Regions from separate parts of the Streptomyces sp. NPDC005648 genome, predicted to be linked through region 3. Evidence: riboswitches for the same ligand, from Rfam matches in the RefSeq annotation. Region 3 holds a riboswitch; each other region holds the start of a gene.

What was found. A riboswitch is a leader RNA that binds a small molecule or an ion and turns the genes downstream of it on or off. The one in region 3 is predicted to bind cyclic di-AMP.
Region 1: another riboswitch for cyclic di-AMP. It lies ahead of ABZT17_RS12880 (NlpC/P60 family protein); the one in region 3 lies ahead of ABZT17_RS16060 (LysM peptidoglycan-binding domain-containing M23 family metallopeptidase).
Region 2: another riboswitch for cyclic di-AMP. It lies ahead of ABZT17_RS31740 (M23 family metallopeptidase); the one in region 3 lies ahead of ABZT17_RS16060 (LysM peptidoglycan-binding domain-containing M23 family metallopeptidase).

The regions. Positions count from the first base shown of each region.
Region 1 covers NZ_JBEXCS010000017.1:53,148-56,392, reverse strand. The annotation lists gene ABZT17_RS12880 (NlpC/P60 family protein) at 1-1,991, opposite strand, end outside; cyclic di-AMP (ydaO/yuaA leader) riboswitch at 2,000-2,173, opposite strand; gene ABZT17_RS12875 (DUF5997 family protein) at 2,452-2,844, opposite strand; gene ABZT17_RS12870 (LysR family substrate-binding domain-containing protein) at 2,903-3,245, shown strand, end outside.
Region 2 covers NZ_JBEXCS010000069.1:34,711-37,955, forward strand. The annotation lists gene ABZT17_RS31735 (pitrilysin family protein) at 1-1,146, shown strand, start outside; cyclic di-AMP (ydaO/yuaA leader) riboswitch at 1,347-1,510, shown strand; gene ABZT17_RS31740 (M23 family metallopeptidase) at 1,523-2,287, shown strand; gene ABZT17_RS31745 (GntR family transcriptional regulator) at 2,476-3,168, shown strand.
Region 3 covers NZ_JBEXCS010000023.1:28,256-31,500, reverse strand. The annotation lists gene ABZT17_RS16065 (SGNH/GDSL hydrolase family protein) at 1-428, opposite strand, end outside; gene ABZT17_RS16060 (LysM peptidoglycan-binding domain-containing M23 family metallopeptidase) at 723-1,649, opposite strand; cyclic di-AMP (ydaO/yuaA leader) riboswitch at 1,654-1,820, opposite strand; gene ABZT17_RS16055 (alpha-galactosidase) at 2,138-3,245, opposite strand, start outside.

The sequences.
Region 1 (3,245 bases), on a different contig from region 3:
ACCGGGATCGCCGCGCCGGCGCTCGACTGCTGGTGCGCGCTGCGCGGCAGCTCGACACCGGCGGCCTTCCAGGCGGCCTGGGCAAGCCCCGAGTTGTCGTACGACTCCGGCCCGACCCCGCCCCACAGGCAGGGCCTGCCGATCTGCGCGCGGGCGAAGGCCACGGCCCGGTCGGCCTTGGTGGCGCCACCCGTCGTCTCGGGCGCCGCCGGCTGCTGTACACGCCAGTCCTCGGCCGGGGGCACCCCCGTGTCGAGCACCGACGGCTGCTGCAGCCGCCGCGCCTCGTCGGCCGCACGGCGGGCCTGCTCCTGAGCCACCGGGTCCCGCCAGTCGACCTGGGGCGCCGCGGTGGCGACCAGCTGCTGGGCCCCGCTGTCCCAGCCGACCTGGGGCGACAGGGCGTCGGCCACGGGGCCCGTGGCGACGGGCTGCTGGATCACGGTCGCCCAGCCGGGCTGCGCCGCCAGGGCGTCCCCGGCGGTGAGCGGCGCCACGATCTGCTGCGCCCCGGTGTCCCAGCCTTGCTGAGCGGGCTGTACGGCGGCCGCGGTGCGCGGTGCGGCGACCTGCTGGACCTGGGTGCCCCAGTCGCTCCGCGCCGACGCGGCCTGGGCCGTCGTGAACTCGGAGACGATCTGCTGAGCACCCGTGTCCCAGCCGGGCTGCATACGCCGGGCCTCCAGGCCGGTCGGCGCGGCGGGCGTCTGCTGCGTCGTGGTGGGGGCGCCGGGTTGCATGCTGCGGGATTCGAGGCCGTTGGCCTGGGTGATGATCTGTTGTGCGCCGGTGTCCCAGCCGGGTTGCATGGGGCGTGATTCGAGGCCGGTCGGTACTGCGGGTATCTGTTGTGTGGCGGTGGGGGCGCCGGGTTGCATGCTGCGGGATTCGAGGCCGTTGGCCTGGGTGATGATCTGCTGAGCGCCGGTGTCCCAGCCGGGTTGCATGGGGCGTGATTCCAGGCCCGCCGACGCTGCGGGGGCCTGCTGTGCCGCGAGGCGGGCGCCCGGCTGCATGCTCCTGGACTCCAGGGGTGCCTGCTGCGTGACGACCTGCTGTGCCCCGGTGTCCCAGCCGGACTGCGCCGGTCGGGCTTCCTGGCTCGTCGCCTGGGTGATGATCTGCTGTGCGCCGGTGTCCCAGCCGGGCTGGGCCGGCGAGGTGTCGGTCGCCGTGCGCTGGGCCGGGATCCCCCAGCTGACCTGGGTCGGGGTGGGCTCGATCGCCGCGGGCGGTGTGCTCTGCGTGGCCGTCGTCTGCCAGGTGCCCTCGGCCGCCCAGGCGGGTGTCGCGAGGGCCGCGCGGGGGAGCGAGGTCTGCCGGGCTATGTGGCGGTACAGGAGATCGCTGGCCGCGGCGACCTTGCGCTGGCTGTTCTGCTTGGACCGGCGCAGGACGGTCTGCCGCGACTCGGGCGCCGCCGGGGTGGAGGGGGCACCGGCGCTCTCCTGACGGGGACGCGGTACGGCGGGCAGCGCGGGCGTGGGGCCGGCCGTGAGCTCGGCGACGGGACCGGAGGTCAGCTCGGCGACCGGGCCGGAGGTCAGCTCGGCCGGCGGACGGCGGGTGCCTCCGGCGGGCAGCTCGGCCACGGGCCGGCCGGGAGCCTCCAGCGCACGGGCGGCGGGCAGCTCCGCCGGTGGCGCGGGCCGGGACGCGGCCGGGCGGGCGGGCCTCTCCCTGGCCGGCATCCGGTCGGTCGGCAGAATGGCCGGAACCGTCGGCCCCATGGACGCACGTGCCGCGTCGAACCACTGCCGGCTGACGTTGTCGAGATCGGGGTCCGAGCCCCTGCGCGCACTCCCGCCCTGCCCCCGCGCACCGCGCGAGCCCTGCACCCGGGTCAGGTTGAACTGGCCGGTGTCGTCCTCGGCGCGGTCGTAGAGGCTGCTCACCCGCTGCCGGACTGCTTCACGGCTGGGTCCCTCGTCGGAGTTGCGCGCACCGGAAAGCCCGAAGCCTCCGGCGCGCGACGATCGTTCCGGCGCCATGGGAGCCGTACTCCTTCCGTACTCCGCCTACCGAGTTAGCTGTCGGGTTCGGGCGGCCGTTCCGGAAGGATTGCCCTACGGCCCTTGTCCCTGAGGACAGTTGGGCCGATTCACCCCGTGATTCGGTTGGGTCCCCGGCTCCGGCCGCCACAGGGGCGCACCGGACTCGGCGGAGGCCGCGCTTCCCGACGGGGTTCGCCGGAGTGACTCGAGCGGCCTGAAGCGAGGCTAGCCAATTTGTGCGCCCCGTGTGAAGGTTGAAGGCCGGAATGTCCGATACGCTTTTGTGACCTTCGTCGTGACGCCTCGTCAGATTCACCTGTCGTGCACCCATGGCATCCGCTCGACGACAGACCGTAGTTCAGGGCGCCGGAATCAGGACCCGGGACGTCGGCAGGGGCCAGGGCATCAAGACCATGCCCAGGGCATCGAGCGGGGTGGCGCGTCAGGGACGCGAGCCCTAGTCCTGGGCGGCGGCGCGCTCGGCGTTCCGCTTCTTGATCCGCGCGCCCTCCTTGCGGACCTCGGCCTGGGTGGCGCGCTCCTTCACCAGCCACTCGGGCTGCTCCTGCTTCAGCGCCTCGATCTGCTCGGTGGTGAGGGGCTCGGTGACCCCGCCGCGGGCGAGACCCGAGATGGAGACGCCCAGCTTCTCCGCGACCACCGGACGGGGGTGGGGGCCCTCGGCCCGCAGCTCGCGCAGCCACTCGGGCGGATTCGCCTGGAGCTCGTCGAGCTGGGCACGGGAGACCTCACCCGCACGGAACTCGGTGGGGGTGGCCTCGAGGTACACACCCAGCTTCTTCGCCGCCGTGGCGGGCTTCATCGTCTGGGTGGTCTGGTGCGACTTCATGTCGTCCAGGGTATCGAGCGCGTACGACACCTCCGACCACGGCCGGTAACCTGGCGGGGTGACAGGCTCGGAAGCATCCCAGACGTTCCGGCTTGCGTACGTCCCGGGGACGACGCCCGCCAAGTGGGTGCGGATCTGGAACGAGCGCCTGCCCGACACCCCCCTGACCCTCCAGGCCGTAGCGGCCACCGAGGTCTCCGACGTCCTGCGGGCGGGCGGGGCCGACGCGGGCCTGGTACGGCTGCCGGTGGACCGCGCGTACTTCAGCGCGATCCCCCTCTACACCGAGACGACCGTGGTGGTGGTCCCCAAGGACCATGTGATCACCGCGGCGGAGGAGATCACCCTCGCAGACCTGGCCGACGAGGTGGTCCTCCACCCTCTCGACGACGTCCTCGACT
Region 2 (3,245 bases), on a different contig from region 3:
AAGCACTCCGCCGAGGAGTTCGCCGCCGAACTGGAGCGCTGCGGCGCCACCCTGGACGCGCACGCCGACCACCCCGGCGTCCGTCTCAGCCTGGAGGTCCCCGCCTCCCGGCTCGCCAAGGCGCTCGGTCTGCTCGCCGACGCGCTCAGGGCGCCCGCGTTCGCCGACAGCGAGGTCGAGCGGCTGGTCCGCAACCGCCTGGACGAGATCCCGCACGAGCTGGCCAACCCCTCCCGCCGTGCCGCCAAGGAGCTCTCCCGCCAGCTGTTCCCGGCGACCTCGCGCATGTCGCGCCCGCGCCAGGGCACCGAGGAGACCGTCGAGAAGATCGACGCGGTGGCGGTACGAGGCTTCTACGACCGTCATGTCCGGCCGGCCACGGCCACCGTCGTGGTCGTCGGCGACCTCGCCGGCATCGACCTGGACGGGCTGCTGGGCGAGACCCTGGGTGCCTGGACCGGCTCCGGCGCCGACCCCCGCCCGGTGCCCGCGGTGACGGCCGACGACACCGGCCGCGTGATCATCGTGGACCGTCCGGGAGCCGTCCAGACGCAGCTCCTCATCGGCCGCGTCGGCGCCGACCGGCACGACCGGGTGTGGCCCGCCCAGGTGCTCGGCACGTACTGCCTGGGCGGCACCCTCACCTCGCGTCTGGACCGTGTGCTGCGCGAGGAGAAGGGCTACACGTACGGGGTGCGCGCCTTCGGGCAGGTCCTCAGGTCCGCCCCGGACGGCACCGGCGCGGCCATGCTCGCCATCAGCGGTTCCGTGGACACCCCGAACACCGGTCCCGCACTGGACGACCTCTGGAAGGTGCTCCGCACGCTCGCCGAGGGCGGTCTCACCGACGCCGAACGCGATGTCGCCGTACAGAACCTCGTCGGCGTTGCGCCGCTCAAGTACGAGACCGCGGCGGCCGTCGCGGGCACCCTGGCCGACCAGGTCGAGCAGTACCTGCCCGACGACTACCAGGCGACGCTGTACCAGCAGCTCGCCGCGACCGGCACCGTGGAGGCCACCGCGGCGGTCGTGAACGCGTTCCCGGTGGACCGGCTGGTGACCGTGCTGGTCGGCGACGCGGCCCAGATCAAGGAGCCCGTCGAGGCCCTCGGCATCGGTGAAGTCACCGTGGTGTCCGCCGAGTAGCGCCACGCGCGCGTGGGGCCCTGGTGACGCGCGCGTCACCAGGGCTCTCTTTTGTCCGAATTGGCGGGGAATCGAAGGAGAGTTGCCTGTCTGCCCTGTGGGATGCGCTACAAACACCGTGATCCGTTTGGGGATTGAAAGCGGCCCCGCTTAGCGTCGTCCGGGCTGTCCGTCAGGCACCGCGCCGCATCCGCGGCACCGGACAGCCATCGCCGAGTCCCCGTACGGCGCGAGCCAGGGGAGCCGGGGACCCACGCAGTCCCTGGGGTGAATCGGATGCCCGTGCGAGCCGCGAGGGGGTCCGTAGGAGACCTTCCTGCTCCGAACCCGTCAGCTAACCCGGTAGGCGAGAGGGAAGGAAAGGACCAGCCACCACATGGCGTTCATGTGCGCCACCGGGAAGCACCGTCGTCCCAGCCGCATCAAGCGCGGTACAGCCCAGGCCGCGAGCGTCGCGGCCCTCGCCACCACCGGTGTGATCGGCGGCCTCGCGGCTCCCGCGCTCGCCGCCGACAACTCCGTGGAGCAGACCGGTCTCACCCCCGTCATCACGATCGGCGACTCCATAGCCGACAAGATCGACGCCCAGGCCGCCGCGCAGAAGCAGGCCGCCGAGGAGACCGCGCGCAAGAAGGCCGCCGCCGAGGCCGCGCGCAAGAAGGCCGAGGCGAAGGCCAAGGCGGAGCGCGAGGCCAAGGAGCGGGCCGCCCGCGAGGCCGAGCGCAAGCGCCTCAACACCTTCGTCGCCCCGATCTCCGACTCGTACGTCTCCACGGGTTACAAGACCGGCGGCTCCCTGTGGTCCTCCGGCAGCCACACCGGCATCGACTTCCACGCGGCGAGCGGCACCGTCGTCCACGCCGTGGGCTCGGGCACGGTCGTGCAGACCGGGTGGGGCGGGGCCTACGGCAACCAGATCGTGATCAGGATGGCCGACGGCACGTACACCCAGTACGGCCATCTGTCGTCCATCGGGGTCTCGGCCGGCCAGAAGGTCACCCCGGGCCAGCAGATCGGCCTCTCCGGCTCGACCGGCAACACCACCGGACCGCATCTGCACTTCGAGGCCCGTACGACCGCCGAGTACGGCTCGGACATCGACCCGGTCGCCTACCTGCGCTCGCACGGCGTGAACGTCTGACGACGGACCGCGAGATCTTCCGAGGCCCCGGCTCCCCGAGCCGGGGTTTCGCCGTTTCTGTCGCCCTGCTGTCCAAAAAATATCCATGGATTCCGGTCCGCCGTCGGAAATTCCGGCTCATTGCAATAGAGTCCTTGGACACAACGTCAATCGACGACGTTTCACGGGGATTAAGGCGGAGGTTGGTCATGCGTATTCCGGCGCACTCGGTGTGCACGGCCATCCGTGACGACATCGTCGCGGGTGTCTACGAGCGCGGCAGCCGCCTCACCGAGGAACTCCTCGCCCGCCGCTACGGCGTCTCCCGCGTCCCCGTCCGTGAGGCCCTGCGCACCCTGGAGGCCGAGGGCTTCGTGGTGACCAGGCGGCACGCCGGCGCGTGCGTCGCGGAGCCGACCGAGCAGGAGGCCTCCGACCTGCTGGAGATGCGTATGCTCCTGGAGCCGCTCGGCGCCTCCCGGGCCGCCCAGCGGCGCACCGAGGCCCACCTCAAGGTCCTCCGAGGCCTCGTCAGGCTGGGCCAGGAGCGCGCCAGGAGGGGCAGCAGCGAGGATCTGCGCTCCCTGGGGGGCTGGTTCCACGAGACGCTCGCGCAGGCCTCCGGCAGCCCCGCGCTGACCTCGATGCTGACCCAGCTGCGCCACAAGATCGCCTGGATGTACGCCGTCGACGCGCCCGCCAACCCGGTCGAGTCCTGGGCGGAGCACGGCGCGATCGTCGACGCGGTGGCCCGCGGGGACGGCGACCGCGCGCGTGCCATCACCACGCTGCACACCGAGCGCTCGACCGCCGCCCACCGCCTGCGCTTCGGCGCCCCCGAACGGGTGAACGGTGTGAGGAACTCGCAACATCCCGTAAACATGTCGGGCCTGCGGCATTAACACGGGCGCCGTATACAAAGAGGAGACAATTCGCGGGGGATTACTTCTGCTGCCCGCGAAAGGGAAAAGCGAAGGGC
Region 3 (3,245 bases):
GCCCGTACATGTCCGTTGTAGGTGGCGATCTTTCCACGCAGGTGCTTGAGCACGGGCACGCCACGGGTGTCGAATCCGGTCGTCACCATCACGGTCCCGGCGACCTCGGTGAGCCGGGCGATCGCCCGCTCGAAGCGCTCGGCGACCTCGTCGGGATCGGTGCCGGGCCGGATGATGTCGTTGCCGCCCGCGCAGAAGGAGATGAGGTCCGGCGCCAGTTCGACGGCCTGGGAGACCTGGTCCTCCACGATCTGGTCGAGCAGCTTGCCGCGCACGGCGAGGTTCGTGTAGGTGAAATCGCCTTCGGGGCGTCGGTCGGCCAGCAGGACCGCGAAGCGGTCCGCCCAGCCCACGAACGCCCCGTCGGGGCCGGGGTCGCCGACGCCCTCGGTGAAGCTGTCCCCCACCGCAACGTACGACCCGATCACTGATGTGCTGTCACTCTTCGAATCGTCTGCCACAGCGGTCATGATTCACCTTCCAATGTGACCTACGCGACCGTAGGAAAGGGTTGACGGTCGGTGAGATAAGCCACGCCTAAAGTGTTGACCAAACCTGGAATAACCTTCTGATCAGCGCTGTTGAGGCGGCAACGCCCGGACCCTGAAGTTCTGGGCTCCGAACGCTCTGCGGGTCGTCGTGAAGGAACACCGAAGGCCGGACCCGGGGATCGGGGTCCGGCCTTCGGCGGCGTGCCAGGCGTGAGGATGCCGGTCGGGGGGTCAGCCGACGGCGACGCCCTTGGAGCGGAGGTAGGCGACCGGGTCCACGTCGGAGCCGTAGTCCGGCGTGGTGCGGATCTCGAAGTGCAGGTGCGGGCCGGTCACATTGCCGGTCGCGCCGGAGAGGCCGAGCTGCTGGCCCGCGGCCACGGTCTGGCCGACCGAGACGGAGATCTGGGACATGTGGCCGTACTGGGCGTAGTAGCCGTCGGCGAGCCTGACGACGACCTGGTTGCCGTAGGCGCCGCCCCAGCCCGCGGTGACGACCGTGCCCGCGCCCACGGACTTGATGGAGGTGCCGGTCGGGACGACGAAGTCGACGCCGGTGTGGTAGCCGCTGGACCACATGCTGCCGGCCACGTGGTAGCCGGTGCCGATCGTGCCGCCGGAGACCGGGAGCTGGAAGCCGGTGGAGGCGCTGGTGGTCTCGGCGCTCCGGGTGGTGGCCTGGTGCGAGGCCGAGCTCTCCCGCGTAGCCGCGCTCTTCTCGGACGAGCCTCGCGAGCGGGACGACTCGGTGGTGCTCGACGCGGCCTTCCTGCCGAGGGTGAGCTTCAGACCCGGGTGGATCAGCGACGGGTTGTCGCCGACGGCCTCGCGGTTGTCCTCGTAGAGCCTGTGCCAGCCACCGCTGACGTTCTGCTCCTCGGCGATCTTCGAGAGGTAGTCACCGGCCCGCACCGAATAGGTGCGTACGCCCGCGGAGTTCGCGGCGCTCTTCTTTTCGGGCGCCTTCTTCGCCGTATTCGGAAGAACCTGCACGGCCTTTTCCGAAACCGACTGGGAAGCCGACTGGGCGGTGGCCGCATGGGCACCGGTGGCCCCCATCAGTGGGAGGGTGAGAGCGGCGCCACCGGTTCCGGCGACGGCGATGGAGCGGGTGAGGCGCTGGGACTTCGGGCGGCGGTGCTTACCCTTCGCGGGCATGGCGAATTCCTCTCCGGCGCCTGCGAGGTGAGCTGTCGGGTGCGGGCTGGAGATGCCCGGCCACGCGCTGGGCGCGGCTTTACCCCTAGCCGTTCCGGAGACCGGAACAGGCGTTTGTACCTGTGGGTCCCCCGCTCCTGCCGTTCACGGGTGAGTTGGTGCGGATACCGGTCGGCGGCAGGATTGGGCGTCCGTCCGGATTGGTGTGGAACGTAAGCGACGAAGACGCGAAGGAACAAGCGGCGGTTCCCCGCGAATGCGTTTCTCTTGATCCGCCGCGAAAAATAACCGTCACTCTCCGTGAATTGCGGGACCGCCCCGTCCCGCAACCGTCCATGAAAAGCGCCCTAATTACGTGAACATGACGGGGTACGCACGGTCACGAATATGACGCTCCTCACGTGACGCTGCTCCAGCTTCCTTCACTCCGGAGCGAGTTGGAATGAAGCCCAACCAAGGCGACCAAGGTGCCAATTCGGACAGAAGACTCAGATGCGACGCAGCCGGAAAACTGCCGCATCGAGGTCGCCGCGCAGGCCGGTAGCCAGTCCGTGATGCAGCAATACGGCACCTCGGTGCACTTCGCCCGTTTCGAGGCATTCGTACGACGCTTCGGAGTCGAGGGCGCGCAGCCGCAGCGCCGGTACCGGCTCGCCGTAGCCCTGCGCCTGGAGCCAGGCGAGGACGACCGTCTCGTCCCCGCGCGTGTACTGCACCGCGCTGAGCCCGCCCGTGGGCGGCCGCAGCCGGTGGAGGTCGCCGTGCTGGACGAGGGGCCGGATCTCCTTGTAGAGGGCCACCCAGTCGCCCGCCTCGGCGAGCTCCTCCTCCGTCCACTCGGTGAGGTCCCCCCCGACCCCGAGCACCCCGGCCATGGCGCTCACGAACCGGAAGCGCAGTGAGCTGACCCGGCCGTTGAGCTGCGTGTTCGGACTGTCGGTGACCCAGGCGGCCATCACGCGCGCGGGGTGGATCTGGCTGAAGCCGTGCTGGATGGCGAGCCGGTCCAGCGGGTCGGTGTTGTCGGAGGTCCACACCTGGTCGGTACGGCTGAGGACCCCGAGGTCGATGCGTCCGCCGCCACCCGAGCAGGACTCGAAGGCGACGCCCGGGTGGGCCGCCCGCAGCCGGTCCAGCAGGGCGTACAGGCCGCGGACGTGGTCGACCCAGAGGCGCTGGGGGTAGGCGTCGCCGGGCCAACCGGCGTCGGTGAAGCAGCGGTTGAAGTCCCACTTGACATAGTCGATCGGGGCGCTGGTGAGGAGCGTGTCGAGCTGCTCCCAGAGGTACTCCCGGACGTCCTCACGGGCCAGGTTGAGAACGAGCTGATTGCGGAACTCCGTCCGCTTTCGTCCCGGTTGGTACTGGACCCAGTCGGGGTGGGCGCGGTACAGGTCGCTGTCCGGGTTGACCATCTCCGGCTCGACCCAGATGCCGAACTGCATGCCGAGGCCGTGCACATAGTCGGCGAGCGGCCCCAGCCCCTTCGGGAAGCGGTCCGGGTTGGGCGTCCAGTCGCCGAGTCCGGCGCGGTCGCTCACCCGCTTGCCGAACCAGCCGTCGTCCACGACGAACAGTTCGACGCCGATCGCCGCG